DNA from 4 places in the Desulfomicrobium baculatum DSM 4028 genome. Region 1 is predicted to be linked to each of the others. Evidence: predicted binding sites of a transcription regulator. Region 1 holds the regulator's gene; each other region holds the start of a gene.
What was found. The regulator sigma-54, encoded in region 1, starts transcription at its own class of promoters, with help from an activator protein. The targets are predictions, from matches to a motif close to CTGGCACGGNNNNTGCTT.

Region 1 (7,459 bases):
GCCAGCGCGAATTCGTGCCGCCCCTGGCCCGGGCCGCCGTGGCCTGCGGCTGCCAGGGTCTGTTCATGGAGATCCACCCGGACCCGGACAAGGCCCTGTGCGACGGTCCCAATTCCTGGCCTCTGGCCAAGGCCCGCACGCTGCTCTCCGAACTGGCTGCCATCTGGAGCATCCCCAATGAATGCTGAGCGCCTCGCCCGGGACGTGCGTCTCATGGTTCTGGACGTGGACGGGGTGCTGACCGACGGCGGCCTCTATTATGACGAATCGGGCTGCGTGCTGAAGCGCTTCAACGTCCAGGACGGACTGGCCATCAAGATGGCCCCCCAGGCGGGGCTGGAATTCGCGGTCATCACCGGCCTGGACTCTCCGGCCGTACGCCGCCGGGTAACGGAGCTTGGCATCACCCACTACCATCCCGGCCATCACCGCAAGGCCCCGGTCCTGCGCGGAATTTCCGAACAGACCGGCATCCCCCTCTCGAACATGGCCTATGTCGGGGACGACTGGGTCGACGCCGCACCCATGTCCCTGGTCGGACTGCCCATCGCCGTGCCCAATGCCCGGCCCGAAATACTCAAACTCGCCGTCTGGACCACCAGGGCCATGGGCGGCCAGGGCGCAGTGCGCGAAGCCATCGATTTCGTGCTGCGCGCCCAGGGCAAACTCGAAGACATGTGGCAGGGCTGGGTCCGGGAATGAAACGCGTGGTGATCGGCCTTTTGGCCCTTGCCGTCCTGGCCGGAATCGCCATGCTGGGAAAACGGCTGCTCTGGCCCGAACGGCTGGAGAACCTCTCCATCGAGAATCTGGACGTGGACCTCAGCCTCAAGGGCGTGAACCTAAGCCAGGGCAAGGACGGCAAAAAACTGTGGAACCTGAACGCCACGGGCGCCGACTATGCCGAAAACGGTGACGAATTGACACTCACCGACCCGATCATAGTATACTGGGGCGAGGAAGGCGGAGCACCCATTGAAGTCCGGGCTCCCGAGGGCCAGGTCTGGCAGAAAGAAGACCGGGCCAGGATGTGGGGCGGGGTTCACGGCACCCAGGGCCAATACGTGATGCGCTCCGAAACCCTTGACTACACCGGCCAAAACAGCACTCTTCTCCTCGGCGGCACGGTTGAACTGACTGGCGAATCCATGCGGGGTCGCTCAGACACTCTGACATATTTTCTGGACACAGGGGACTTCCTGGCCCAAGGCAACGTCCAGGTTATCATGAACTGACAAGCGGGTTACCAATGCGCTCACTCATACTTTTTCTCTTCCTTGCCTGCGCGACTCCACTCTGGGCCGCACAAACCGCCCCAGCCAAAGACGTCCCGGTCAAGATCACTTCCGACACCATGACCTACACCCAGAAAGGGGATCAGGTGGTCTTCACCGGCTCCGTGTACGTCATCCGCCAGGACATCCAGCTGTGGTCCGACACGCTGACCGTGCTCCTGGAAAAAAAGGAAGGCTCCGGCAATGCCACCCAGAGCGTGGCTGACGAGCAGGGGTCCATCAAAAAGATCATCGCCAAGGGCAACGTGCGCATCAAGGCCGACCAGGGCCGCACCGGCACCTGCGGCAAGGCGACCTACGAAGCCGACAAGGACCTCTTGACCATGGAAGACAATCCCATGCTCATGGAAGGCGCCAACAAGATCCAGGGCGAGGTCATAAAGCTCTTCATCAAGGAAAGCCGCAGCGAAGTTCTGGGCGGCAAAGGGCGGGTCGAAGCCATTTTCAACACCCCCGCAAGCAAGCCGGGGGCCGGGCAGTGACCACGCTGACCGGCCAGAAGCTGGCCAAGCGCTACGGGCTCAGGGATGTCGTACGCGACATCGATCTTGATGTGCGCCAGGGCGAGGTGGTTGGCGTCCTGGGACCCAACGGGGCCGGCAAAACGACGACCTTTTACATGCTGGCGGGCATCGTGCCGCCGACGCGGGGCCAGGTTCTTCTGGACGGCATGGACATCACCCGCTGGCCTTTGCACAAAAGGGCCCGCGCAGGCATGAGCTATCTGCCGCAGGAGAGCTCGATCTTTCGAAAACTCACCGTGCGCCAGAACCTGCAACTGATCCTGGAATACTCCGGTTTTTCCAAGGACGAGCAGCAGCGCACGGCGGACAGGCTTCTGGACGAGCTGGGCATCACCCGACTCGAGGGTCAACTGGCGGCCTTTCTGTCCGGTGGAGAACGCCGCAGGCTGGAAATTGCCCGCGCCCTGATCCAGAATCCCAAATTCATTCTTCTGGACGAACCCTTCGCCGGCATCGACCCCCTGGCCGTGGACGACATCCAGACCATCATCCAGGACCTTCGCGGCAAAGGCATCGGCGTGCTTATCTCCGACCATAATGTCCGTGAGACGCTTCAGATCTGCGACCGGGCGTACCTGGTCTACGACGGTCAGATCATCTTGAACGGCAGCCCCGAAGAGATCGTCGCCGACCCGGGCGCGCGCAAGGTGTATCTCGGCGAGGGATTCAGCCTCTAGCGGACACGATTTTCCAAGGATTGCCAGGGCCTAACCTTTATGGCAGATTCGGTACTAGGTAGTTTTCTTGTCTGCAATCCTCTGACACGGTGAGATTAAATCCATTATGGGCCTTGAACTCCGACAAAACCTCAAGCTGACGCAGCAGCTGGTCATGACCCCACAGCTGCAGCAGGCTATCAAGCTGCTCCAGCTCTCCCGATTCGAGCTCCTTGAAGCCGTTCAGCAAGAGCTCTTGGAGAACCCCATGCTTGAAGAAGGGGTCAAGGAAATTTCCGAAGAGCACGATATCCAGGCTCCGATGGAATCACGTCCCGAAGTTTCGCACGAAGACGCGGAACTGATGCGCAACGCGGACTGGGAAAACTACCTCGGCGATTTTTCAAGCACCGCCAAGCAGGTACAGTTCAAGGAGACCGAAGCCCTGGAAGAGATGATGTCCTACGAGGCCAGGCTCTCGGGCAAGCCATCCCTGGATGGGCATCTCTTGTGGCAGCTCTGCCTGTCCAACATCACCGAAGAAGAGGAGATGATCGGCGAAGCCATCATCGGCAACCTCGATTCCCAAGGCTATCTGATGAGCTCGGCCGAGGATATCGCCTCCGAAACGCTCTCTCCCCTGGCCTTGGTCGAGTCCATGCTGCATCGCCTGCAGCGCTTCGACCCCGTGGGCGTGGCCGCGCGCTCGCCCAAGGAATGCCTGCTCATTCAGCTGGAGATGCTCGGCCAGGACGATCCGATTCTCGTTTCCCTGGTGGCCGACCATCTCGAAGACATCGAAAAGCGCCGCTACAAACCGCTCCTGCGCAAGTTCAAAATCCAGATGGAAGACCTGAAAGCCTATCTGGACATCATTCAGTCCCTGGACCCCATGCCCGGAGCCAGCTACGGGAGCGAGAGCACCATCTATGTCAGCCCGGATGTTTTCGTATACGAATACGAGGGGGATTTCGTCATCGTCATGAACGACGACGGCCTACCCAAGCTGCAGCTGAGCCCCTATTACATGGACGACATGCACCTTGCGGTCAAAGGCCCGGACCGGGAATACCTGCACGACAAGATGCGATCCGCCATGTGGCTCATGAAGAGCTTGCACCAAAGGCAAAGAACATTATATAAAGTGGTTGAAAGCATTGTCAGATTCCAGCGGGGCTTTTTCGAGCACGGGGTGACCAAGCTGAAACCGCTGATTTTAAAAGATGTGGCCGACGACATTGAAATGCACGAATCCACGGTCAGCCGGATCACCACGAACAAGTACGTGGCCACCCCGCATGGCATCATGGAACTGAAATTTTTCTTCAACTCCGCGCTGGAAATGGATGACGGCACCCAGGTCGGCTCCGAGTCGGTCAAGGCCATCATCAAGAAAATGGTCAGCGAGGAGGACCCCAAGCACCCCTTCAGCGATGAAAAGATCGCGGCGGTGCTGAAGGAAACACTGGATGTGAACATCGCCCGGCGCACCGTGGCCAAGTATCGCGCGGTGCTGGGGATAGATTCTTCATCCAAGCGAAAACAAGTTTTTTGACACCCCGCCCTCGGGCCGCTCCTCTTGGACGGACCACGGGCTGACCCTCAACAATCGAGGAGGCTTCCATGAGGATTACCTTCAATTTCAAAAACTTCGATCCTTCCGACCATTTGCGCAAATACGCCAAGGACCGCTTCGGCAAGCTCGCCAAATACATGTCCGGCACGCCCGACGCCGACCTGCAGGTCAACCTCGAAGTGGAGAAATTCCGGCATATTGCCGATATAGTGCTGACGGGCAAGAATGTGCATATCTCCGCCCGCGAAGACAGCGAGGACATGTACTCCACCGTCGACATGGTCTGGGACAAGCTTGAAGCCCAGATGCGTAAGACCCGCGACAAGGACAAGAGCCGTCGCAAAAGCGGCAGCGACAGCCCTCTCATGGACGCCGGCGGTTTTGACGACGACGCGGACGCCAAGCGCAAGCCCGTTATCCAAAAGACCGAAGACGACTTCTCGCCCAAGCCCATGATCGTTGAAGAAGCCGCCCTGCAGCTCGAAAGCACGGACAATGAATTCCTTGTTTTCCTCAACGCGGAAAGTGAAAGGATCAATGTCATCTATCGTCGCAAAACCGGAGATTTCGGTTTGATCGACCCCGGGGTATAGGGAATGAAGCTTGCTGAATACCTGGACAAGGATTTGATCATCTCCGACCTCTCGGCCAGGACCAAACCCGAGGTCCTGGCCGAACTCGTTTCGCGGCTGTCGGCCAAATACCCCGATCTTGACCCCAAGCGCGTGACCCAGGTCCTCATGGATCGGGAACTGCTCGGAACCACGGGCATCGGGGATGGGATCGCCATACCCCATGGCAAGCTGGACAGTATCGATCAGGTTCTGGTCATTGTCGGCCGCAGCCACGAAGGAGTGGATTTTGCCAGTCTGGACCACAAACCGGCCAGCATCTTTTTCACGGTGCTGGCCCCTTCAAGCGTGGTCGGCCTGCATTTGAAGCTTCTGGCCACGGTCTCCCGCCTGCTAAAAGACAGCTCGTTCCGTCAGGCCTTTACCAACTCTCCCGGCCAGGAAGGGCTGTGGCAACTGCTGCAGACCGTCTAGGCCGACCGAACATGTCCGGAGAACTCCATGCAGCTGGAATCTGAACAGAAAAACGTGGTCATTGTCTCCGGCATGTCCGGTTCAGGCAAAAGCACGGCGCTCAAGGTCTTCGAGGACATGGGCTTTTTCTGTGTCGACGGGCTTCCGGCGCGCATGGCCCCGGCCCTCATCGAGCTGTTCTTCAATTCCTCGGCCAAGGAATACCCAGGGCTGGCCATGGGCATGGACCTGCGCCAACCCGATTTCGTGGGACAGTGGAAGGAAGTGCTGCTTGATATCCAGAAGTTTTCCGTGCGGCCGACAGTCATCTTCACGGATTCTTCCAACCAGATCCTGCTGCGCAGATACGCTACCACCCGCCGCCCGCATCCCCTGACCTCGGGCAACCTCGGTCTGGAAGGGGCACTGGAGAGGGAGCGGGAAATACTCGAGCCCATCCGCACCCAGGCGGATCTGGTCATCGACACGTCGCATTATTCGGTGCACGATCTGCGTCGAGTCATTCAGGACAAATGGGAGAGCCTCTCCTCCCGCAGCCAAGGCATGCGGGTGCACCTGATTTCGTTCGGCTTCAAGTACGGCGCCCCGACCGAGGCGGACGACGTCACGGACCTGCGCTTTCTGCCGAACCCCTATTTCGACGAAGCGCTGCGACCCATGTCCGGAAAGGATGAGGCCATCGCCCGCTACGTGCTGGGCAGCAACCCTGGCCGCGAGTATCTGCGCAGACTTCTTGAATTTCTGGATTTTGCCCTGCCGCTCTACGCGACGGAAGGGCGCTACCGTTTGACCATGGCCTTCGGCTGTACGGGTGGCCGACATCGTTCCGTGGCCGTGACCGAGGCAGTGCTGGCACATCTGCGCGGTCAGGGCTTCAATGTATCTGTCGAACATCGGCATTTCAGTCTTGGATAATCTGGAGGAGTAATGGTTGGAGTGATCGTGGTAACCCATGGCCAGTTTGGAAAATATCTGCTTGAAGCGGCCCAGACAATTTTGGGACCGCAGGAGCAGTGCGCCCATATAGCTGTGGAAGGAACCGTGGAAATGAGCGCGTTGCTCTCGGATCTCAAGCAAACCGTCAAACAGATGGAAACAGGCGACGGCGTGATCATCCTGACCGACATGTTCGGGGGCACTCCATCCAATATCAGCCTGTCTCTCCTGCAACCGGGCAAAGTCGACGTCCTGACCGGCGCCAACCTGCCCATGCTGCTCAGGATTCTGGGAATGCGCACCCAGGACCTGTCCCAATTGGCCACGGACGCCAAAAACGCGGCCATTCAGGGCATCGTTGTCGCCGGCGAAGTATTGACCCGCAAAATCACCGAGGCGTAAGAGTGCTCTGGTTCCGTATCGACAACCGACTCGTCCACGGCCAGATCATTGAGGCCTGGCTACCGCACATCAGGGCCAAAACCCTGCTGGTGGCCAACGACGACCTCGCCGCCGATGAATTGCGGCAGGAAATCATGAGTCTGGCCGTTCCGAGCGGCATCTCCTTTCAATGCTGTCCGGTGTCCGAAGCTGCTTCGATGTTGAAAAGCATTCGCACGAAAAACCCGGACCATCATGTGCTAATTCTTTTTTCCGACTGCGCCGATGCCAAATCCGCGCACATGACCGGGCTGTCCTTTTCCCTGGTCAACATCGGCAATCTGCATTACGGACCGGGCAAAGAGCAGATTTGCGAACACATTGCCCTGGGAGCGGAAGACCGTTCCTGCCTGAAGTATTTCGCCGATCACGGTGTGGAAATCGACTTCCGCTGCGTGCCGTCGGCAACGGCCAAGATTACTTTATGATGAAAACGTCTCAACCCAAATCGGCATGGTAAGCACTCACGACCTCATCCTGCTGGCCGGAGGAAGTTTTTTTTTGCCCTCCTGTCCCTGACCCGGGTCGCCATCGACCTCGGCTTCATCCATCGTCCGCTTTTCGCCGCCCTGCTCTGGGCGGGACTGTCCTTCAACCTCCAGCCGGCTTTAAGCGCGGGCATTTTCTTCGAACTGCTCTGGCTTGATCTGTTCCCGGCCGGAACCTACATCCCGCCCCAGGCGCTCTTTTCCCTGGCCGCCACGCTGACCATTCTGGCCTGCCTACCGGATGCCGACATGCGCACCACCGTGCTGGTCGTCATCGCGACCCTGCCTCTGGCCTACCTTGGCGCGTGGGTCGAACAACTCTACCGCAAACGGCAAAACGCCGGCTATAACCAGCTTTTGACCTGGAACCGCCAGGGCAACACAGCCATCTTCGCGCCGCACCGGCTCACCGCAAAAGCTTTGGTAGAATTTTTCCTGCTCAATTTCTCCCTCTTTTGGCTCTGCCTGCTGCCTCTCCTCATCGGCCTGAAAACCGT
Region 2 (7,459 bases), 700 kb from region 1:
GAGATCGAGGAGACCTCGATGGCGTCGCCGCGAGCGTCGTCAAAGCCGACGGCTCTCTGGCTGAGCTGCCGGATCTGCTCCATCTGCTCGGCGTTCAGAGGCTCAAAGGCGTACGTGCCGTCCTGTTGCTGAATGTACTTGCCGTCGACGAGAACGGCAACGCTTAAACGCTTGATGCTTCCGACCTGGGCGATGATCTGCTGTTCTTCCTTGTTGATGTCGAAATTCGTGGTGGAAGAGGTGCGGACGCTTTCCTGCGCAGTGCCTGACGCCGTGCGGTCGTTCTCGCCCTGGTAATTGGGGTCGGGCGTGCCGCCGTCGACATTGGCTGAGCCCTTGCTTTCCTCTTCGTTCTTGACCTCACTCCTGACCACGGCGGACTTGGGATCAAAAATTTCCTTGCGGATAGTCGTGCGATCGAAGTCGAGGTCGGCATTGACCCGGGCGATGACCCGTCCAGGGCCGACAATGGGCAGCAGGAGCTGTTCGATGCGTTGCTCCAGGCTGCGCTGCATGCTGGTCTGGTATTCAAGCTGGGTCGAACTCAGACCCGCGATGTCCGTGTCCGTTTTGGGCTCATAGAGGATCTTGCCCCGGCTGTCGGCGAGGGTGATGTGTTCGGCGCTCATGCCTTCGACACTGGTGGAGACAAGGTTGACGATGGCCTGCACCTGCTGCGCTCCAAGGCTGCGCCCGCCCTTGAGCTTGAGCATGATGGCCGCGGAGGGCGGGGCCTGCTCTTCGACGAAGAGGCTCTTGTTGGGCAGCACCAGATGCACGCGGGCGCTTTCCACCTCGGACAGCTCGGAGATGGTGCGGGACAGTTCGCCCTGGAGCGCGCGCTGATAGTTTATGCCTTGCACGAAGTTGGTTTGCCCGATGCTGTTCTCGTCGAAGAGCTCGAAGCCGATGCCCTGACCGTGCAGCGAGCCTTCGCCGGCCAGTTTGATCCGCGCTTCGTAGACCATGTCACCCGGTACCATGATGGTGGCTCCGGAATCGGTGATTTGGTAGGGGATTTTTTCCTTTTGCAGGTAACTCACCACGCTGGCCGCGTCGTCCTGATAGAGCTGGCTGTAAAGGACCCTGTAGTCTACCTTGTTCATCCAGAAGATCATGACGAAGAAAGCGATCAGCAGCGAGACCAGCAGTCCTCCCAGGAGGATACGCTGGGCCAGGGATTTGTCGGTCCAGAAGTCCGTGGCCTTGGCCAGAGTGTTTTGCAGAAAGGGGGGCATGGTGAATCCTCGCGTGTATTAGAATCAGAACTGGATGCGCATTATTTCCTGGTATGCCTGCATGACCTTGTTGCGGACAGCGGAGGTCATATCCATGGCCAGTCCGGCTTTTTGCAGGGTGATCATGAGCTCATGCACATTCTGGTTTTTGCCCGAGACAAAATCCTGGATCATGAGCGATTTTTCGCCCTGCATATCGTTGACCTTGGCCAGGGACTCTTCGATGGTCTCGGCGAAGGACTGGGTTGCTTCCTTGGTGGAGTTGTTTTTGGCGTCAAGGCTCTTGGGGTTCCTCAAGAGCTCGCTTGCCGCGGAATAGGCCTTGATGGCCAAAGGTGATACCGCCATGGAATGCCTCCTTGTCTATGACTGCTTCTTTATCCGACCCGGATTATCATTCCGGGTTAACGCCCGATTTCAAGGGCCTTTGAGAACATGCTTTTGGACGTGGTGATGGTCGAGACATTGGCCTCGTAGGCGCGCATGGCCGAGAGCATGTTGGTCATCTCTTCCACCACGTTGATGTCCGGGTAGCTGACATAGCCTTCCTCGTCGGCGTCCGGATGCCCCGGCTCGTAGACCTGCTTCAGCGGCCGTCTGTCATTCTGGACGGATTCGACCCGCACCCCTTTGACGTCCTGATCCAGGGCCGAGTTCATGGCCTTGGAAAAGGGGCTCTGCACTTCGGTCTCCTTGAAAACGACTTCTTTGCGGCGATAGGGGCCGCCGTCCACGGTTCTGGTCGTTTTGGCGTTGGCCAGATTCATGGAAATGACATTCAAATGGGTGCGTTCGGCCTTGAGCGCGGACGCACCGACATCGATGGCGGTCATGAAGTCCATTATTTGCCTCCGTCAGCGATGGTTTGCTTCAGGCCGGTGAAGCTTTTTTGCATCACCGTCGCAAGTGTATTGTAAAGGAGATTGTTCTTGGCCATGGCCGCCATTTCCTTGTCGAGATCCACGTTGTCCACGCCCTGCACCACGCGTGGCGTCAAGGATTTGGTGACGCTGGCCTCGGTCTGGTCGGCGGCGAAGGCGAGAGGAAAGTGGTCTGGATGCGTGCGGGCGACAGCCCCGGATTCGGAGAGTCCGAGGGCGGCCTGCAGGTCTTTTTCGAACTCCAGGGTGCGCGCCTTGTAGCCGGGCGTATTGATGTTTGCCAGGTTGGCGCTGACGATGTTTTGACGCTGGAGCTGAAAATCCATGACCTTGGCCGTCAGATCAATGTGATCGGGAAACAAGCTTTTCATTCGATAACCCCTTGTCGTACCGGCATTTCTTGTTCTGGATAGAGCAGAGCCGGGATGCTGACGAGGTCTGGTTTGCAATGACCATTCCAGATTGAGCAGAATGCAATATAATGTTTAATACCAAAATGTTGCCGTGTGAAAGCCATATTCCGGGAAAAGTTTTTCTGACTAGCGCAAAGGGTGGCATCAAAGTTGCTAAGTCGCTGGCAGAGAGTCAACGCATACGAGATCTGCCGACAAGGAGGAGGAACCATGAGTTCGCATCTGGATTATGAAATCAACAAGGAACTTGGCGAATGTTATCTTTTCATGGGTGAGCTGGACAAGGCCGAGAGCTATTACCATAAAGCCGCAAGCAGCAACGGCGTCCACCCTGATCCATACCTGGGCCTTGCGACCATCGCAGTGCAGCGTGGGGACCTGGACCAGGCCATGGCCATGTATCAGAAGGCCGAGAATATCGCCTCTTCGGACAAGTCCATAGCGGGAATAGCCCTGGTCAGCGCCCATCAGGGCCAGGAAGGCAAGGCTTTTGATCTGTATCTGAAAGCCCTTTCCCTCAATCCTGAAAACATCGTCGCGCTTTTCGGGCTGGTTCAGGTCGCGCACGTGCTTGGACGCACGGCCGAGGCCATCACCCCCCTGGAACAGCATCTGGAGTTAAACCCCGGCAAAAGCGAAGTCCGCTATGCCTTGAGCGGATGCCTTGTGTCGTGTGGCCGCAAAGACGAGGCCAGGGCGCATCTGCATCGGCTTTTGGAGATGGACCCCGCCAACGCGTCGGCGGCCGAACTTCTGGCTCAGCTTTAGAACGGTTCCGTTCCCCTCCCTCTGGCAGGTCGGTCCCCGGTAATCCGGGGGCTGGCCTGCCTGTGTTATTGCATATTGTGATCAAAGGTGGCAGTGCACGGCGAACATTCTTTTCGAGAGGGGGACACCATGAACATGTTGCCAATTCGCCGGGCCATCCTGAGCGTTACAGATAAATCAGGCCTTGATGACTTTGCCCGTTTTCTGCAAGAGCAGGGAGTGGAGCTGGTTTCCACCGGGGGCACTCGCAAGAAACTCGTCCAGGCGGGTTTGAAGGTGCGTTCCGTCAGCGATGTGACCGGTTTTCCGGAGATCCTGGGCGGCCGGGTCAAGACCCTGCACCCGCACGTGCATGCCGGAATCCTGGCGGACAAGGACGATTCCACCCACATGCAGACCTTGAAAGATCTGCGTCTGACGCCTTTTGACCTTGTCTGCGTCAATCTCTACAACTTTGCCGAAGCCGTGCGTCAGACCCTGGAAGACAAGCAGGCCGTCGAGCAGATCGACATCGGCGGGCCGACCATGCTGCGCGCCTCGGCCAAGAATTTCCATTCCGTGGCCGTCATTCCGGGTCCGTCCTACTATGCCGAATGCATGCAGGAGATGAAGGACAACGGCGGCTGCCTTTCCCTGGCCTTCCGCAAGCGCATGGCCGTGGCGACCTTTGCCCTGACCTCGGAATACGACCGCATGATCACCGAGTACCTGAGCCGCTCCTGACGGAGCGGCCCGGCCGGCGCACACCGGCCACGGAGAGAACACCATAGCATCCAAACCTCTCGGCAATCTGACAGGCCTCAAGCCCAGTCAGATCACGGCCATTTCCCGACTCTACAACAGGCGCTTCCCCGATCAGGGCGGATGCACTCCCGACCAGGCCCGGGAACTGGCCATCCTGAGCCGCGGCGTCAGCCGACAGCTCGGCGTGCTCATCAACCGCAAGGGCGTGCCGGTCATGGTCATTGTCGGCGAGCAGGATGGCATCCTGATCCCCGAGCTTTCACGTCATAGGCAAGCCGATTCCCGCCTTTCCGGCCTGCGTCTGCTGCACACCCATCTTGATTCGTCCCTGCTGACCCAGGAAGACCTCATGGACATGGTCTTTCTGCGTCTGGACGCGGTCAGCGTGCTGACGGTGTCCTCCGACGGGGCGCCCATAACCTGCCAGATCGCCCATATCCTGCCGCCCAACGCCGATGAGCTGCCCTATCAGGTGCACCCGGCCATGATCTGGGACGATGTGGATTTCGATTTCGGCGCGGGCGTCAGGGCCCTGGAAGACGAACTTGCGCGGACGGGCCAGAGCGTGGCTACCACGGCCCGCGAGGGCGCGGCCATTCTGGTCAGCGTGGCTTCGGAGTCCAAGAGCGCGCAGGAGCGATCTTTGGCGGAGCTGGCGGAGCTGGCCGCCACCGCTGGACTGGACGTTGTGGGGCAGGTCGTGCAGCGGGTGACCAGGGTCAACCCCAAGCTCATCCTCGGCCGGGGCAAGCTTGCCGAACTGGAAGTGCTGGCCCTGCAGAAGAATGCCGCGACCCTGGTTTTCGATCAGGAGCTGACCCCCACGCAGCAGCGCAACCTGAGCGAGATCACCGAGCGCAAGGTCCTGGACCGCACGCAGCTCATTCTCGATATTTTTGCCCAGCACGCTCAGACCCGCGAGGGCAAGATGCAGGTCGAGATGGCCCAGCTCAAATACATGATGCCGCGCCTGGTGGGGCAGAGCAGGGCTTTAAGCCGTCTGGCCGGCGGCATCGGCGGTCGCGGTCCGGGCGAGTCGCGCCTGGAGATGGATCGTCGGAAGATCCGCGAGCGTATCGCCCAGATCAAGACTGAGCTCGGCAGCGTGCGTAAGCACCGCAAGTCCACGCGCAGTCGTCGCGACAAGGCCGGGCTGCCCATTGTCTCCCTGGTCGGGTACACCAACGCGGGCAAGTCCACGCTTTTGAACACCCTGACCAAGAGCGTGGTCCTGGCCGAGAACAAGCTTTTCGCCACCCTTGATCCCACCAGCCGCCGCTTGCGCTTTCCCGAGGACCGGGAAATCATCCTGACCGACACGGTGGGCTTTATCCGCCATCTGCCCGCTGATCTGCGCGAGGCCTTCATGGCCACCCTGGAGGAGCTTGAGAGCGCGGACGTGCTGGTGCATGTGGCCGACGCCTCCCATCCGGAAATGGAGGCCCAGGTCCAGGCGGTGGAGTCCATCCTGCGCGACCTGTCCATTGACGGCATTCCCCGCATCCTGGCCCTGAACAAGATCGACCGCATCAGCGAAGAGACACGCCAGACCCTTGGTTACGTCTACCCCGACGCGGTCTTCATCTCCGCCATCGAACGCCCGACCCTGGCTCCGTTGGTGGATCGGGTCAAAGCGCTGCTGTGACGCATGGGGCCGTGCCGTGAGGCAGGTCCGAAGGATAATGTGTGATGGATCCCCGCCTGCGCGGGGATGACACATGACCAGCGCCTCAATTTGAAGGTTTGCCTGTACGATGGCTGGGGCTTTGCGCTCTGTCACCACGTCATTTCCGCTAAGGCGGGAATCCATGCTTCATATGACGAAAGTCGTGCGCCCTTAAGGTGTCTCCCCTGAAAAGCGAAAAGCGCGAAAACCCCCAAGGTTTCCGCGCTTTTCGCGTTGCATTCAACAGGTAAGGCTACTTCATTTTCCAGGGATGCTCTTCACCGGCCATGAGGCGCTGGATGTTTGCGGAGTGCTTCCAGAAAATCAGCGCCATGAGCACCAGTGCCAGAGGTATGGCGCCGAACATGCCCTGGAAAAGCAGAACCACGGGCATGAGCGCGACCATGACCAGGGAGGCCAGGGATACGAAATTATAGAAGTACAGGGCCGCCAGGAAACCAAGTCCGCAGATTATGGTGCCGGAGGTGGAGATGGCCACGAAAGCTCCCACCCAGGTGGCCACGCCTTTGCCGCCCTTGCCGTGCAGAAATATGGAGAACATATGTCCGCAGACCGCGGCCGTGGCGACCAGCGTCAGAAAAAAGGAGGAATCCGAGAAGCTCGCGGCCAGGGCCACGGGCAGGAAGCCTTTGAGCATGTCCAGGGCCAGGGTCAGGGCGCCATACTTGGTGCCGCAGAGACGGCCGACATTGGTGGCTCCGATGTTGCCGCTGCCCTGTTCGCGCGGATCGATGCCGCAACAGGTTCTGGAGATTAAAAGGCCGAAGGGCATGGCACCCAGAAGATAGCTGATTGCGAGCCAGAATATTGTCACCATGTGCAGTCTCCTTGGTCTTTGGAAAGTTGGATTGGCATGTGCCGAAATCCCCTACTCGAAAATGGCCGGCCGTACAAGTTCATTCCTCTTCCCAGGCCTCGACGATCTTGATCTCGTTGTTCAGGGGATCGACCTTGCCGATTCTGATGGAAAACCGCTGGCCGAGCCGGATTTTGTCGCCAAAGATCTTGCGCGGGGCCTTCAGAAAGAGCTGCAGGTCAGGCAGCGAAATGGTCACCAGGTGTGAGCCGGGATCGACGATGATCCCGGACCAGCGGATCTTTTTGTGATTTTGTCTGAAATATTCGTATTTCCAGTATCGCGGCCGCATGCGCTGCACCTGTCCGACCAGTTCGGCCCGGCTGGACAAGAGCGGGAGCAGGCTCTCAAGCGCCGCCTTGTCCAGCAATCGTCCCTGCCCGGTCAGCTTGGCCAGGATCTGGGCCATGTTGATGAAGTCGGAATAGCGCCGAAGCGGCGAGGTCACCGGCGCATAGGCCTTGGCCCCGATGGTGGCGTGGCGCCTGGGTTCGCATTCGAGGATGGAGGGGCCCATGTTGTTGATGATGCGGTAGATGTCCGTGGGATCGGTCCAGACGCCGGCGCTTTCGGCGGGCAGCGTGATGTTCTGGGTTCTGAAAAGCAGGGCCGTGTCTGTTTCCCGAGCCCAGGAACCCATGGCCTTGTTGGCCAGGATCATGAACTCGGACACGATTTTTTGCGCTTCGGGCGTGGATTCGGACTGGACGACCGTAACCTCCGGGTTGACCGGGTCATTGCAGAGGACCATGCGCGGGTCGGGCTGGTCCATGATCACCGCGTGCTCGCGAATGCGCGCCTGCCGCAGCAGGGTGGCCAGGTCGCGGGCGTGATGCAGCATGCCGGGAGCGCCTGCCTCGATCTCGTTTTCC
Region 3 (7,459 bases), 1.7 Mb from region 1:
TGCTGGACCGTGCCGAACTTGCGCATGCCGACGTTTGGCATGTGTTCGCCGATGCGCTTGCGGTGGAACAGATTGAGTTCCTTGAAGGCCTCGGGGTTGGCGAGTTCGATGCCGCCTTCCTCTCCGCGCACGATGACGGCTTTCAAATTCTTGGAGCCCATGACCGCGCCCATGCCGCTGCGGCCGTTGGCGTGGGCCAGTTCGTTGATGATGCAGGCCAGGCGGCTCATCTTCTCGCCGGCGGGCCCGATGGAGGCGATGCGGATCTTCTTGTCGCCCAGTTCCTCGCGGACGGCGTCCAGGAACGGCGCGTTTTCCATGCCCCAAAGCTGACCGGCGGGGCGCAGTTCGACCTGCCCCTTGTTGATCCACAGATAAACGGGTTTGGACGATTTGCCCTTGAAGACAACGGCGTCAAAGCCGGCGTGCTTCATCTCCGGGCCGAAATATCCGGCCGCTTCGGATTCGCCAAAGCCCCCTGTCAGGGGACTCATGGCCGCCACCGTGTAGCGGTTGAAACCCGACATGCCGCAGCCGCAGAGCACCGAGGCCGCGAAAATGAGAACGTTTTCCGGACCGAGGGGATCGGTCTTCGTCGGGATGAATTTGTGCATGTACCAGCTGGCCAGGGCACCGCCGCCCCAGTAGGTGCGGTACCATGTTTCATCGTGTTCATCCACGGACCACGTGCCCGCAGTCAGGTCAACCACCAGGATTTTTCCGTTATAACCATACGGCATTTTCGCTCTCCTTGGAATTTTATGTAGCCAATTTCCGGCGACGGAATGCCCGTCGCCGGAAGTATCTGTTTATTGTCCCATGCCCAGCGTGTACGGCAGCCAGGTGGATATTTCGGGGAAGAATGTCAGGATCAGGATGCAGACCAGAAGCGCGGCAAGGAAGGGCAGCACGCCGATAGAGATGCGCTCCACCGAGATGTTCGCCAATCGCGACGCCACGAACAGGTTGACCCCCAGAGGCGGCGTGAGCAGGGCCATTTCGTTGGTCACCACCAGGATGATGCCGAAGTGGATGGGATCGATGCCGACCACGTGCAGCATGGGCATGAGGACCGGTACCAGGATGATGATGGTGGACAGGGTCTCCATGAACATGCCGAGGATGATCAGCACGCCGATGATGAGCAGCAGGACGATCTTGGGGTCCTGGGAGATGCTCATGACGGCTGCGGCCAAGCGCTGGGGGGCTTCCTCGAAGGTCAGGATCTTGCCGAACAGGGTCGAGGTGCCGACGATGAGCAGCACGGCTCCGCAGAGCAGGGCGCCTTCCAGCAAGGCCTTGTAAATATGAACGGGCCGCAGGGCGCGATTGATGACTATGCCGACGAACATGGCGTAGGCGATAGCCAGGACGGCCGCTTCGACGGGGGTGCATAGCCCTGAATAGATGGAGCCCAGGATGACGAAGGGGGTCAGCAGCGAGAAAAAGCTTTTCCAGAGGGTTTTCAGAAAAGTGACCAGGTTGAACGGCGGGGTATTCTCGTCGCCGCGGAATCCTTTCCTCCTCGCCACGGACCAGGCCGTGAGGCACATGACCAGACCGACCATGAAGCCGGGGATGAAACCGGCGGTGAACATGGCCGTGACCGACACGTTGCCGAGGATGGAATAGATGATCATGGGGTTGCTGGGCGGGATGAGCAGACCGATTGTGCCGCCGGATGAGGCCACGGACGCCGCGTAATCCTTGCTGTAACCGCTGCGGATCATGGCCGGGATCAGGATGGTTCCCACCGCGGCAACGGTGCCCGGGCCCGAGCCCGAGATGGCCGCGAAGAAGGTGCAGGCCAGGATGGTGGTGATTCCAAGGCCCCCGTGCATGCGGCCGACCATCTGCTTGACCACTTCAACGATCTGGTTCGTGATGTTGCCGTACTCCATGAGGGTGCCGGCGATGACGAAGCAGGGGATGGCCAGGAGTGGAAAGATGTTCAGCCCGTCGAAAATCGAGTTGTGGATGACGGACATGGGGAGATAACCGCCAAAGGTCAGGGCCACGACGGCCGAGATGGCCAGGCTCATGAAGACCGGCATCCCCAGCAGGAAGAATACGCCCAGGGTGATAAGGACCATTTGCAAGACGGAGAGTTCCATTATTTGTCCCCCTTTTCAAATTCTTCTTGCACAAGTTCGATGAGGGTTCCGTTTCTGAACCTGATGACGTAGCCTTCCACGATTCGCCAGCTCATGAGCACGAAGCCGAACGGGATGATCATTTCTATATAGCCTCTGACGATATTCAGGGTGGGCGAAAGCTCCGGGAATTCCAGCCCGCTGCTGACCACCTGCCAGCTTATCCAGGCTATGTAGATGTTGAAGATTATCCAGATGGTGTCGGTGAACATCCGGAAGCCCAGCCGGTATTTCGGCGGCATGAGCAGATACTGGGCGGTGATGCGGACATGGGACCCGTGCTTGGCTACGAGGGCCGCCGCGGAAAATACGGCCCACAGAAAGGCGAAGCGGCTGAGCTCCTCCGTCCAGGGTAAGCCTTGCCCACCGATCCAGCGCGCTCCGACCTGAAGCATGAGGCAGGCGACCATGACCCCGACGCACACGACGCTCAGGATTTCCTCGAAATTATCGTACAGCTTGCGAATGATTGACGTCGTCTGAGTCGACATGATTGCCTGCCTCCTTCAGTGTTTGTTTAGTTCATAAGGGAGACGGCTTCGTCGATCATGGCCTTGCCGCCGACCTGCTCCTCGAACTGGGGCCATACGGTGCGGGCTTTTTCCTGCCATACGGGTTCGTCGGTCAGTTCCGTGACTTCCATGCCCTTGTCGATGCACTGTTGCTTGGCCACGGCATCCTGTTCTGCTGCCCACTTCCATTCGTGCTGCGCAGCTTCCTTGGCGGCCTTGTCCACGAGGGCCTTGGTGTCGGCGTCAAGCTTGGCGTACCAGGCTTCGCTGACCAGCATGGGGCCTACCCAGAGCATGTAGTGCAGTTCGGTGATGTGCTTCTGGACTTCCCAGAACTTCTGGTCGCGGTTGACGGTGTGCGGGTTTTCCTGGCCGTCGATGACACCCTGCTGCAGGGCATTGAAGGTCTCGGACCAGGCCAGGGGGTGAGGTTCTACGCCCCAGGACTTGAAGGCTTCGAGCTGCACGGCCACGGGGGGCACGCGGATTTTCAGCCCCTGCAGGTCGTCGATCTTGGCGATGGGGTGCTTGGAGTTGGTGATGTGACGGTAGCCGCCGATGAGCCAGGACAGGGGCCGGGTGCCGCTTTGTTCGACGACCTTGTCGGCGACCTTGGCGGTGAAGTCGTCATGGCCCAGCAGCTGGTAGGCCGAGTCAATCTTGGGGAACATGTAGGGCAGGTAAAAGATGTTGGCCTGGGAGGCGAAGGGGGTCAGGTTGCCCACGGCCAGGACGGCCAAGTGGATTTCCTGGCTGCGAAGCTGGCGGACATTGGACTGTTCGTCGCCCATGGAGCCGCCGTAGAAGGTCTGGACGGTGATCTGTCCTCCGGATTCTTTTTCGATGATCTCTTTGAACTTGTTGATCGCCGTGGTGTGCAGGCTGCCTTCGGGGTTGGCCGTGGCAGCCCTGATGGTCATTTTCTTGTACTCGGCGGCGGAAGCCGTCGTCACGCTGAACAGAAAAACTAGGGCCGTGATGGCGTACAGAACTCGTCTCATGCGGTCTCTCCTTTGATCTCTGGCTGGGTTATATCTCCGCCTGCACAGGACATCCATGCAGGGCATTCACCGTATCTGAAGGATATGGGAAGCGGTTTTGCCGCTTCCCGCAGGACTCATGGTAAGGCGTTTCTCACTGCGTTATCGCGAAAACCCTCGAACTTGAGAAAAAACGGTTATTTGCCGACGACCTTGGCGACTGCGTTGCAGTCTTCCTTGCCGTAGCCTTCGGCGCTGGCGTTTTTGTAGTAGACCAGGGCGGCTTCCATGGCTTTTAGATCAAGATCCCAGGCGCGGGCCATTTCCAGCCCAAGGCGCACGTCTTTGAGCGCCAGATCCAGTCCGAAGCGAGGATTGTAGTCATCGGCCGCGATCCACGGACCGCGCACGTCCATCTGGAAGCTGCGGGCGCCGGTGTCGGACAAAAGTTCGAGCAGCAGGGTTCGATCCAGGCCGGCCTTGTCGCCGACCTTGATGCCTTCGGCGAGCACGGCGAGGTTGGTCATGCCGATCATGTTGGAGATGAGCTTGACGGCGCAGGACGCATCGACGGTTCCGACATAGCTGGGGATGCCGATGACCTTGAACAGGTCTTCATTGGCGGCATACAGGGCCTTTTCGCCACCGATGAACATGGGTTCTTCGGCCTTTTCCGCATGGGCCGGAGTCTTGCCCAGGGTGCACTGCAGATACCCCAGGCCCGCTTTTTCCGCAGCGGCCCGCATCTCGTTGGCGGCACCCGGATCAATGGTGGAAAGTTCAATGTGCAGCGCGCCCTTGCGCATCTTGGCATAGAGTCCTGTTTCACCGAGGACGACGCCCTTGATGTGCTGCGGCAGGGGCAGGCTGGTGAAGACGATGTCGCAGGAGGCCAGGTCCGCCACGGCGGCGGCAGCCTTGCCGGTGGTGCCGACGGCGAGGGTGCGCTTCACGGCCTCTTCGCTGAGGTCGAAAACGAGCACATTCTTGCCGGCGCGAATCAGGTTGCGGGCCAGTGGGCCTCCCATCAGTCCTACTCCGATGAATCCGATCTGCATGTCTGCCTCCGTTGAAGTTGTCATGTAATTATTCTGGAAAATTAACGAGTTCAAAAAAAGGAGAACTCCTGTCACGTCCATCCTTCCGAACCTTGAGCAAAGAGCGTTCCAAGGCATTCCCTGATGAGAGGATGTCGTTATGTGCTCAGACTACGGGACATTTTTGTAGATGAGCAGATTTGGGGCGGGAGTCGCGTCTGCCCGTAAGCGGGCACTTTGGTTGTTTTCGGGCAAGAAGTGGGCGCGTCCGGGCAAGATAATGCCCTCAAGGGTTCGATTGCGCGGGTCATCCCGGCCTGCGGTCCTTCCGGGGCGCAATCACGGTTCTTCCCGCACTTTCGCAACAACCAGACCTGTCTCAAAACTGAGACAATATGGCTTTATCGTTGAAATCATTGTTTAAAAAATTAAAAAGTCTCTGTTTCGCATCATTGCGCAACCCCTGCGCCTCATAACCTGAATGCGGCTATGAATATTTTGTCTCATAAAAACAGTTTGTTATGATTATGGCATGCCATCTGCTTTTGAGGAAAAAGCACATGACGTGCTTTGAAAAAAACATTCACGCCGCAAGGCTGAGGAGACGAATATGACCACCTGCTGCCAGTCCCCCCAGGAAGAACGCATCTCGGGAGCAACTCAAATCAACCGGAACGGTCGTGAACGGGTCTACAAGATCCTTGAACGCAACCAGTTTGCGGTACCTCATGTCGACATTGAGCGCGCCCTGTATTTTACCCGCTCCATGCAGGAGAGCGAGGGCGAGCTGCTGACCCTGCGCTGGGCCAAGGCCCTGAAGCATGTCGCTGAAAACATGAACGTTTACATCACTCCCGACCAGCTCCTCGCCGGTCGCGTGGGCAAGCTTGGACGGTACGGCATCCTGTACCCGGAAATCGACGGCGACTTCTACATCGAAGTCATGAAGGACCTGCCCAATCGCACGAAGAGCCCGTTTCTGATTTCGGACTCCGACATGAAGATCCTTGTGGAGGAAATTGCACCGTATTGGGAGGGCAAGACCTACCACGAACACCTGAATCAGGTGCTGCCGGCCGAGCTCCGCAACGTGACCTACCATGACGAGCGCGGCCTCAAATCCAAATTCGTGGTCAGCGAGACATCCTCCTACCGCTCGGCCCTGCAGTGGGTTCCGGACTACGAGAAAGTCCTGAAACGCGGCCTTGTGGACATGCAGAACGAGGCCAAGACCAGGCTTGCCGCCCTCGATACGACCAATTCCCGCGACATGTGGGACAAGAAGCCTTTCCTCGAAGCCATGATTCTGGTCTGTGACGCGGTCATGATCTGGGCCAGGCGACACGTCGAACTGGCCAGAGATCTGGCCGCCGGGGAAACGGACCCGAGGCGCAAGGCGGAACTGCTCCAGATCGCCGAGACCTGCGAGCATGTGCCCGCATACCCCGCCCGCAGCTTTCGCGAAGCCATGCAGTGCCAGTGGTTCGTACAGATGTTTTCCCGCATCGAGCAGAAGGCCAGCGCCATCATCTCCAATGGCCGCATGGACCAGTACCTCTTTCCCTACTACGAGGCCGACATCAGAAACGGGGTCATCACCCGCGAAGAGGCCCGCGAGCTGCTGGAATGCATGTGGGTCGACATGGCCCAGTTCATCGACCTGTACATCAACCCCACGGGTAATGAATTCCAGGAGGGATACGCGCACTGGGAGGCGGTGACCATCGGCGGTCAGACCCCGGACGGCGAGGACGCCACCAACGACCTCTCCTACCTCTTTCTCGAATCCAAGCGGGACTTCCCCCTGAACTATCCCGACTTGGCGGCGCGCATCCATAGCCGCTCCCCCGAACGGTTTCTGCATGAGGTGGCCCTGACCGTGAAGGATGGCTCCGGCTTTCCCAAGCTGATCAACGACGAGGAGGTCGTGCCGCTGTACGCCATCAAGGGCGCACCCATGAGCGAAGCCTTGGACTACGCCGTCTCCGGCTGCACCGAGGCGCGTATGCCCAACCGCGACACCTACACCTCCGGCTGCGTCTACATCAATTTCGCTTCCGCGCTTGAGATGCTGATGCACGAAGGCCGCATGCCGCACTACGGTGACGAGGTCATCGGCCTTGAGACCGGCGATCCCTGCGCCATGCAGACCTGGGAGGAATTCTATGAAGCTTACAAGGCCCAGCATCTGAATCTGCTGCGCAAGGCCTTCCAGCAGCAATACGTCGTCGACCGCCTGAGGCCCATGCACTTCGCCGCGCCTTTTTCATCTCTTATGCACAACCTCTGCATGGAAAATATGCAGGACCTGCACGAATACAAGATCGAAGGCGGCGTCGACTACTCCTACTTTGAGTTCCTGGGCTACGGCACCGTCGTCGATTCCCTGGCGGCCATCAAAAAGCTGGTCTTCGAGGACAAGAAGCTGAGCATGGCCGAAGTCGTCGCGGCCCTGAAGGCCAACTTCGAAGGGTACCTGCCCGTGCGGGAAATGCTCAAGGGCGCTCCCTGCTACGGCAACAACGATCCATACGCCGACAGCATCGCCAAGGATATCGACCGGTTCACCCAGCTCGAAGCCAGACGCTGCTCCGAAGAACGCGGTATCCACGTCGACGTCCGCTACGTGCCCATCACCTCGCATGTGCCCTTCGGCAAGGTCGTGTCCGCCACGCCCAACGGCCGCCTGGCCTGGACCGCCCTGTCCGACGGCTCGTCCGCGTCCCACGGCGCCGACAGGAACGGTCCCACCGCGGTCATGCTGTCCAACTACCATA
Region 4 (7,459 bases), 1.4 Mb from region 1:
GGCCTCGACGATGTGACCGCGACCGGGTTTGTCCGGGTTGGCCTTGAGGTCGAGCACTTCGGCCTGCAGCAGGATAAGTTCGAGGAGTTCGTCCAGGCCTTCGCGCTTCTTGGCCGAGACGTGGGCGAAGATGGTGTCTCCGCCCCAGTCCTCGGGCATCAGGCCCAGATCGGACAGCTCGCGTTTGACGCGGTCCGGATCGGCTCCTTCCTTGTCCATCTTGTTCACGGCCACGACGATGGGAACGCCCGCCGCCTTGGAGTGGCTGACGGCTTCCTTGGTCTGTTCCATGACGCCGTCGTCGGCCGCTACGACCAGGACGACAATGTCCGTGACCTTGGCGCCACGGGCGCGCATGGTCGTGAACGCCTCATGGCCGGGGGTGTCCAGGAAGACAATCTCGCCCCGTGAGGTGGCCACATGGTAGGCGCCGATATGCTGCGTGATGCCGCCGGCTTCGCCGGAGGCGACGCTGGTGGAGCGGATGGCGTCAAGGAGCGAGGTCTTGCCGTGGTCGACGTGGCCCATGATGGTCACGACGGGCGGACGGGGCTTCAAGTCTTCGGCCTTGTCCGCTTCCTTGGGCAGCAGGAAATCGTCTTCGGAGAAACCGGCCCTCTCCACTTCGTACTTGAATTCGGCGGCCAGGAGCAGGGCCGTGTCAAAATCCAGGGATTGGTTGATGGTGGCCATCACGCCCAGGGAAAAGAGTTTTTTGATCAGGTCCTGGGCCTTGATGCCCATCTGATGGGCCAGGTCCGTCAACCGGATGGTGTCGTCGATCCGGATCTTGCGCTTGGATGCCTTGAGCGGCTGCGTGTTCTGGGCCTGGGCCCGGGCTCCGCCGGCTCTGCGCGCCTCGGCGCGCTGGGCCTTCTTGCCCTTGCCCATGGAGAATTCTTCCTTGCGGTACAGATCGGCAGCCTCCACCGTGCGGCGGCCCTTCTTCTTCTTGCCGCGGCTGTCCTTGGCGCCTTCACTTTCGGGAGCGGGGCGGGGCGGAGCGCCGAGGCTGGGCGGACCGGAGGGACGCGGGGTGCTCGGACGCGGGCCACCGGGGCCACCAGGACCGCCTGGGCCGGAGGGGCGCGTGCCGGGTCCGGAGGGACGCGGGGTATAGCCTGCCGGTCCCATGGGGCGCGCTGCCGGTCCCATGGGGCGGACTGGCTGGCCATCGACACGGGTATCGGGAAATTCGACGATGGTGGGTCTGGAGATGATCTTGACCTGAACGGAGGGAGGAGCGGGCTTGGCTTTTTTGGCCTTCTTGCGGGCGCGCCCGGCTTCTTCCGATTCGCCTTCGGTTTCCGCAGCGGTTTCGCCGGGAGTCTCGGCGGATGCCGTGACCTTTTCTTCCGCAGCGGCGGGAGCGACAGTGGCCGATTCCGCGGCAACAGCCTGCTCAGGGGCCTCTTCCATGGCGGCAGGTGCTTCGGTGACCGGGGCTTCGGCCGCAGGGGCCTCTTCCACCGCAGGCTTGTCTGCCTCGGCTGCGCTGCTCGGGGCTTCCTCGATGATGCGCGCCGGAGTGACGATGACCGCACGTGAAGGCTTGCGCGTCTTGGGCTTCTCCACCGTCTCTTCGGGCGCTTCCACCTCGATCGGGGCGGGCTCTTCGGCCGGGGTTTCAGTGGCCGCGACCTTGTGCCGCTTGCGCACGATGACGCCCGTGGTGGCGCGCGTGTCCACGACCTGGGGCGTTGCGGCCCGGTTCTGGTGGTGATTGCGGACCTGTCCGACTTCTTCGTCGGTCAGGCTGCTCATATGGCTCTTGGCCGGGATTTTGAGTTCCCGCAATAACGTCATTAAATCCTTGCTGGAGATATCAAGCTCCGTGGCAAGGTCTCTCACCCGCAATCTAGTGGACATGCCCAACCCCCTTACATTTCTTCTGCCAGCCCTTGAATCGCTCGAATTTGTTCCGGCACGCCGCATCGCGGCAAAGATAAAAACCCCGTCCCGGTGTTTTTCCGGTGCTGTCAGCGGTCAGAGTGAGCTCTCCGTGAACAGGGCAGGTAAATCTATATAGTTCGTCTTTGGAAAAACGCTGCCTGCAGATCACGCACATGCGTATCGGTCCTTGGGTGCAGGCAGTCTTGTCATCCGCTGGAATCATCTATGCTTCGTCTCCGTCCGCGTAATCCGCATCTTCCCCTTCGACCAGGCCTTTTACTTCCGATGGTTCGGATTCTTCCGGGGTTTCTTCCCGGTTCTGGCTGATGAGGAGGTTCAACGCTCCGCGCAGGGCGCCGATATTTTCTTCACTGATGCCCTGGATGTCGAGCAGCTGCTCGTTGGTGCAGGCGGCCATGGCTTCCAACGAGTCGAAGCCGGCCTCGGCGAAGTCCGCGATGGAAACCTGGGCCGCGCTGGCCAGCTGTTCCAGCAGGTGGCGGTCCTTGTGCACCTTGTTGAAGCGGGTGTTGGTGAAAATGTCGATCTTCCAGCCCAGAAGCTTGGCCGCGAGCTTGACGTTCTGGCCCTTCTTGCCGATGGCCGGGGTCAGCTGATCCTCGGGGACCACGACCTCCAGGGATTTTTCCTCGTCGTCGATGGCGATCTTGGAGATGCGCGCCGGAGACAGGGCGTTGGCCGCGTAGGTGGCGATGTCAGGGCTCCAGAGTACGATGTCGATGCGCTCGCCGCGCAGCTCCTGCACGATGCTGTGGATGCGCGACCCGCGGATGCCGACACAGGCTCCGACCGGATCGACGTTGGAATCCTGGGACAGGACCGTGACCTTGGCGCGCAGGCCCGGATCCCGGGCTACGCCCATGATGTTCACGGTGCCGTCGGCCACTTCGGGAACTTCACGGCGGAACAGGGCGGTCATGTACTCGGGATCGGAGCGGGTGATGATGATCTGCGGCCCGCGTCCTTCCTTGCGTACTTCGATGATGAGTCCCTCGACCCGGTCGCCCTGGCGGAAGCGTTCGCGTGGAATCTGCTTGTCTTTGGGCAGGAGGGCCTCGGTCCGTCCGAGGTTGATGATCCAGCCGGAACGGTCGCGGCGTTGGATGATGCCGCTGACGATCTCGCCCTTGCGGTTTTTGTATTCCTCGAAAATGATTTCCTGCTCGGCGTCGCGCATGCGCTGGATGATGACCTGCTTGGCGCTCTGGGCCGCGATGCGTCCCAGGTCTTCGACCTGCAGACGGAATCCGATGGCGTCGTCCAGTTCGACGTTGGGGTCGTGCTTGAGCGCGTCGACCATGAGAATCTCCGTGTCGGGATCTTCGATCTCCTCGACCACGATCTTAAACTGGTAGACTTCGATCTCGCCGGTCTCCTCGTTGAAGGTGACCTCGATATCCATCTTGTCGCCGTATTTTTTGGTCACGGAGGCCCGAATGGCTTCTTCCAATGTGTCGATCAGCATCTCGCGGTCGATGCCCTTGTCCTTGCTGATCTGGTCGATGGCTTTTTTGAGTTCCAAATTCATGAACGTCCTCCGTTCTCCGTGCGGAAACAACCCGCCGTATTCCGAAATTTATCGTTTCTTGCCCTGGTCGAAGGGCTCGTAGACGAGGTTGGCTTTGCCCACATCATCCCAGTTCAATTCAAATGTAGTGCTGTCGTCGGATAGCGTAAACATGGGCGATTCTATGGAAAGCAGGCGCCCTTTGAAATTTTTTCTGCCCTCGAGCGGGTTATCCAGGCGGATGCGCACAGTCTGCCCGACATAGGGTAGCATCTGTTCCGTAGAGAAAAAGGGCCGCTCAAGACCGGGTGAGGACACTTCCAGGTTGAATGCGCCGGGAATGATGTCCTCCACGTCCAGGGCCAGGCTCAGATGTCTGCTGACTTCCGAGCACTCGTCGATGCCGACGCCCTGCTGCGAGTCCAGGTAAACACGTACGATCTTGTGCCGTCCCCCGGCCGCGAAGAGCAGTTCGATGCCCCAGACCTCGAGATCCCGGGCCTCACACAGGGGCGTCACCATTTCCATGAGTCTTGCGTGTATTTCGTTTTTGTCCATTTTACGCCTGCCGGAAAAAAAAAGGTGGACCACGAAAAGGCCCACCCCCATCAGCTACCGAATATCAGTATGACCACATACAGGAGTGGAGCGGGTGACGAGGGTCGAACTCGCGACTCCAAGCTTGGGAAGCTTGTACTCTGCCATTGAGCTACACCCGCTCTGCAACCGTTTCCCTTGCATGAGGGGGGGGATGGCAGTCAAGTGTTTTTTTAGTGCGCCCCTTGCGCGCTCTGCCGGTACGCATCTCAACTGGCCTGGTATTTGCTCAATGAGCGTTACCAAGGAGGACCCCACATGCAAGACAGCAGTTATAGCGCCGTATTCGGGGCTCTTACCCAGCAGCATCGGCTGGATAGCATCGCCAATAATTTGGCGAACGTGAATACCACAGGCTTCAAGAGTGAAAAACTGGCCTTTCGGGACACCTTTCGCCGTTACGCCCACGACATGGTCGATCCCAACACCACGCTAACCGATAAGGTGCCGTGGCCGCAGGCCAATCTTCTGGCTCAGCCCAGGATTTCCGAGGCGGTCATCGACATGTCCCAGGGCCCCATGAAGAGCACCGGCAACCCGCTTGACCTGGCCATCGCCGGGGACGGTTTTTTCCGGGTCCAGACGCCGGAAGGGGAATTTATGACCCGCCAGGGCGTGTACCATCTTTCGGCCGAAGGCTTTGTCGTGGACGCTCACGGTAATCAGCTTCTGGGCGCGGGTGGGCCTTTGCAGGTGCCGGAGGGCGGGGCCGTCCTGGTGGATGCGGACGGAGGGTTTTCCGTTAACGGCGAACTGATCGACACCATCGAACTGGTCCGGGTCGAGGACCCGCGCGCCTTGGAGAAGGTGGGCAACTCTCTTTTGCGTATCCGTCCCGGCGCGGACGCACAAGCCATCCCGGCCGAGGATTCCACCGTGGAGCAGGGCTTTTTGGAAGCGGCCAACGTGAACGTGGTCTCGGAGATGGTCAACATGATCGAGGCCATGCGCGCTTTCGAAGCCTACCAGAAGATGATCAGCGGCTCGTTCGAACAGGACAAGAAGGCTATCGCAGAGGTCGGCGCGCCGAGATAAATTTCCAGTACGGGCCCGCGGCGTGATCGCGGGCGGCGAGAAGGGAGCGGGTGATCCCGCAAGGAGAAGAAAATATGATTCGCGCATTATGGACCAGCGCCTCGGGCATGATCGCCCAGCAGCTCAATCTCGACGTCACGGCCAACAACCTGGCCAACGTCAACACCACCGGATTCAAGAAGAACCGGGCCGAGTTCGAGGATCTCATGTACCAGAACATGAAGATCGCAGGCTCCTCCAACCAGGAAGGCGATCGCCTGCCCGTGGGCATGCAGGTCGGCATGGGCGTTCGGCCCGTGTCCGTGCACAAGATATTCACGCAGGGCGATTTCCAGAATACGGGTAACCAGCTCGACCTGGTTATCGAAGGCGACGGATTTTTTCGTGTCGATCGGGGCGGCGAGGAATCCTACACCAGAAGCGGGGCCTTCAAGCTCGACAGTGACGGACGCATCGTGACCGACAACGGGCACCCCCTGCAGCCGGAGTTCATTGTTCCGCCCGAGACCCAGAACATCGTCGTGACCGAGGACGGTCGCCTGACATGCGTGGACAAGGCCGGAGCGGAGATCGCCGGCACAGACATTCCGGTCTACACCTTTGTCAATCCGGCAGGTCTCAAGGCCATGGGGCGCAACCTCTATGTGCAGACCGACGGTTCCGGCGAGGCTGTGGAGAGCGTGCCCGGGGAGAACAATGCCGGCACCCTGGCCCAGGGATTCCTCGAGATGTCGAACGTGGAGATCGTGGAGGAGATGGTCAACATGATCGTTGGCCAGCGGGCCTACGAGGCCAACTCCAAGTCCATCACCACGGCCGACATGATGCTGCAGACCGCCAATCAGTTGAAGAGGTAGCGCATGCGTTTTCTGGTTCCCCTGCTCATCCTTCTGCTTTGTCCCGGCTTGGCCGTGGCCCAGGGCCGACTGATTTTGGCCGGGGCCGTGTGCGTGGACGGGCCGGCCATCACGTTAAGCGACCTGGCCCGAGCAGAGGGCGAGGACGCCAAGACGCTGCTGGCCGGCATTGGTGCGGTGCCGCTGTTGGCCTCACCCAAATTCGATGGCGCCCGGGTCAATCTGAACGGCCCCAGGTTGCGCGAACTGATCGCGCAGCGGTTCGGGACGGCCCTGCCTCCTCTGGATGTTCCAGATCAGGTTCAGGTCCAGCGCGGCGGGCAGGTGCTCAGCGCTCTGGCCATGCGGCCGGCCATCGACAAAATTTTGACGAGCGCCTTGGCCCATCATGAGGGCGAAGTGGAAATCCGTGAGCATCGCATGGCGGATTATCTCTTCATCTCCGAAAAGGACCCGGTTCAGATTCGCGTTGTTCCCGTGGGTACGCCCGCGCCGGGGCGGATCAGTCTGCGGCTGGAGGCTGTAACCGAAGATGGCCGCACGCTGCAGAGCTTCACGGGCACGGTCTTCGCCGATGTCTGGAAGACTGTGCCCTGCGCCGCTCGTGTCCTGAACAGGGGGGACATGCTGGAGCCTGGGTTGGTCGGTTTTGCGCGCAAGAATCTGGCTTATATGGCGCGGGAGCCATGGGACGGTCGCAACCTGCCCCTGCGCATGACTGCGGCGGTGGGCGAGGGACAGGTTATCAGCGCCGACGCGGTGGAGTTCATCCCCGTGGTGGCCAAGGGGCAGATTTTGACCCTGATTTATGCGGGGCAGACACTCAAATTGACCGTGCCGGTCGAAAGTCTTGAGGACGGCGGCATCGGCAACACCATCCGGGTCCGGAACATGCAGAGCCGCAGAGTGGTTGCCGCGCAGGTTGTCGACGCCGAAACGGTGCGTGTGCCGTAGGCCGGGAGGAAATATGCAGAAAAGATGTATGATGTTGATGCTGGCGGTGCTGGTCCTGTCCGGATGTCGGACCACGAGCCGTCCGCCCATGCCCGCAGCCGTGGTCACCCCTCCTCCGCAGGAGCGGGTGTCCGAGGCCCGGAATCCGGGCTCGCTCTTTGATCCGGACGGGGCAACCATGCTCTTTGCCGATGCCAGAGCCAAACGGGTCGGGGATATTGTGCTCATCAAGGTGGTCGAGACCACATTGTCCAAGAGCAAGGCCTCGACCACGGCCGACAGGGAAAGTTCCATGAATCTGGGCGTGAGCGCCTATCTGGGCAAGGACAAGCTGCCGCTGATTCCCGGCGCGACCGTAGGACCGGATGCTCTGGTCAATGCCGGCTCCACCAGCGGATTTGAGGGTGACGGCGAAACCAAGCGTGAAAGTTCCCTTACCACCACCGTGGCGGCGAGGGTGACCCGGGTTCTGGGCGGCGGGCTCATGGAAGTGGTCGGAGCCCGCGAAACGCGGGTCAACGGCGAAACCCAGATCGTGCTGGTGCAGGGCGTGGCCAGGGATCGTGATATCGACGCCGACAACACCATCATGTCC

Region 2: a site for sigma-54 is predicted at 2,563-2,580, ahead of flgB (flagellar basal body rod protein FlgB). Genes of this name have one in related genera too.
Region 3: a site for sigma-54 is predicted at 5,210-5,227, ahead of hpsG ((2S)-3-sulfopropanediol dehydratase). Genes of this name have one in related genera too.
Region 4: a site for sigma-54 is predicted at 4,232-4,249, ahead of flgF (flagellar basal-body rod protein FlgF). Genes of this name have one in related genera too.

Annotation. Positions count from the first base shown of each region.
Region 1 covers NC_013173.1:173,866-181,324, reverse strand. Annotated here, with positions in the region: gene kdsA (3-deoxy-8-phosphooctulonate synthase) at 1-188, shown strand, start outside; gene DBAC_RS00770 (KdsC family phosphatase) at 178-702, shown strand; gene lptC (LPS export ABC transporter periplasmic protein LptC) at 699-1,235, shown strand; gene DBAC_RS00760 (LptA/OstA family protein) at 1,250-1,777, shown strand; gene lptB (LPS export ABC transporter ATP-binding protein) at 1,774-2,496, shown strand; gene rpoN (RNA polymerase factor sigma-54) at 2,603-4,030, shown strand; gene hpf (ribosome hibernation-promoting factor, HPF/YfiA family) at 4,099-4,644, shown strand; gene DBAC_RS00740 (PTS sugar transporter subunit IIA) at 4,648-5,097, shown strand; gene rapZ (RNase adapter RapZ) at 5,125-6,012, shown strand; gene DBAC_RS00730 (PTS sugar transporter subunit IIA) at 6,025-6,435, shown strand; gene DBAC_RS00725 (PTS sugar transporter subunit IIB) at 6,438-6,902, shown strand; gene DBAC_RS00720 (hypothetical protein) at 7,212-7,459, shown strand, end outside.
Region 2 covers NC_013173.1:3,420,334-3,427,792, reverse strand. Annotated here, with positions in the region: gene fliF (flagellar basal-body MS-ring/collar protein FliF) at 1-1,238, opposite strand, end outside; gene fliE (flagellar hook-basal body complex protein FliE) at 1,263-1,586, opposite strand; gene flgC (flagellar basal body rod protein FlgC) at 1,643-2,080, opposite strand; gene flgB (flagellar basal body rod protein FlgB) at 2,080-2,490, opposite strand; gene DBAC_RS15140 (tetratricopeptide repeat protein) at 2,743-3,300, shown strand; gene DBAC_RS15135 (IMP cyclohydrolase) at 3,430-4,023, shown strand; gene hflX (GTPase HflX) at 4,067-5,689, shown strand; gene plsY (glycerol-3-phosphate 1-O-acyltransferase PlsY) at 5,964-6,548, opposite strand; gene DBAC_RS15120 (ribonuclease catalytic domain-containing protein) at 6,628-7,459, opposite strand, start outside.
Region 3 covers NC_013173.1:2,455,926-2,463,384, reverse strand. Annotated here, with positions in the region: gene DBAC_RS10750 (aldehyde ferredoxin oxidoreductase family protein) at 1-740, opposite strand, end outside; gene DBAC_RS10745 (TRAP transporter large permease) at 810-2,114, opposite strand; gene DBAC_RS10740 (TRAP transporter small permease) at 2,114-2,644, opposite strand; gene DBAC_RS10735 (TRAP transporter substrate-binding protein) at 2,671-3,666, opposite strand; gene DBAC_RS10730 (NAD(P)-dependent oxidoreductase) at 3,843-4,703, opposite strand; gene hpsG ((2S)-3-sulfopropanediol dehydratase) at 5,293-7,459, shown strand, end outside.
Region 4 covers NC_013173.1:2,763,493-2,770,951, reverse strand. Annotated here, with positions in the region: gene infB (translation initiation factor IF-2) at 1-1,869, opposite strand, end outside; gene DBAC_RS18430 (YlxR family protein) at 1,859-2,068, opposite strand; gene nusA (transcription termination factor NusA) at 2,117-3,442, opposite strand; gene rimP (ribosome maturation factor RimP) at 3,491-3,979, opposite strand; tRNA gene DBAC_RS12080 (tRNA-Gly) at 4,066-4,140, opposite strand; gene flgF (flagellar basal-body rod protein FlgF) at 4,277-5,053, shown strand; gene flgG (flagellar basal-body rod protein FlgG) at 5,128-5,910, shown strand; gene flgA (flagellar basal body P-ring formation chaperone FlgA) at 5,914-6,864, shown strand; gene DBAC_RS12060 (flagellar basal body L-ring protein FlgH) at 6,878-7,459, shown strand, end outside.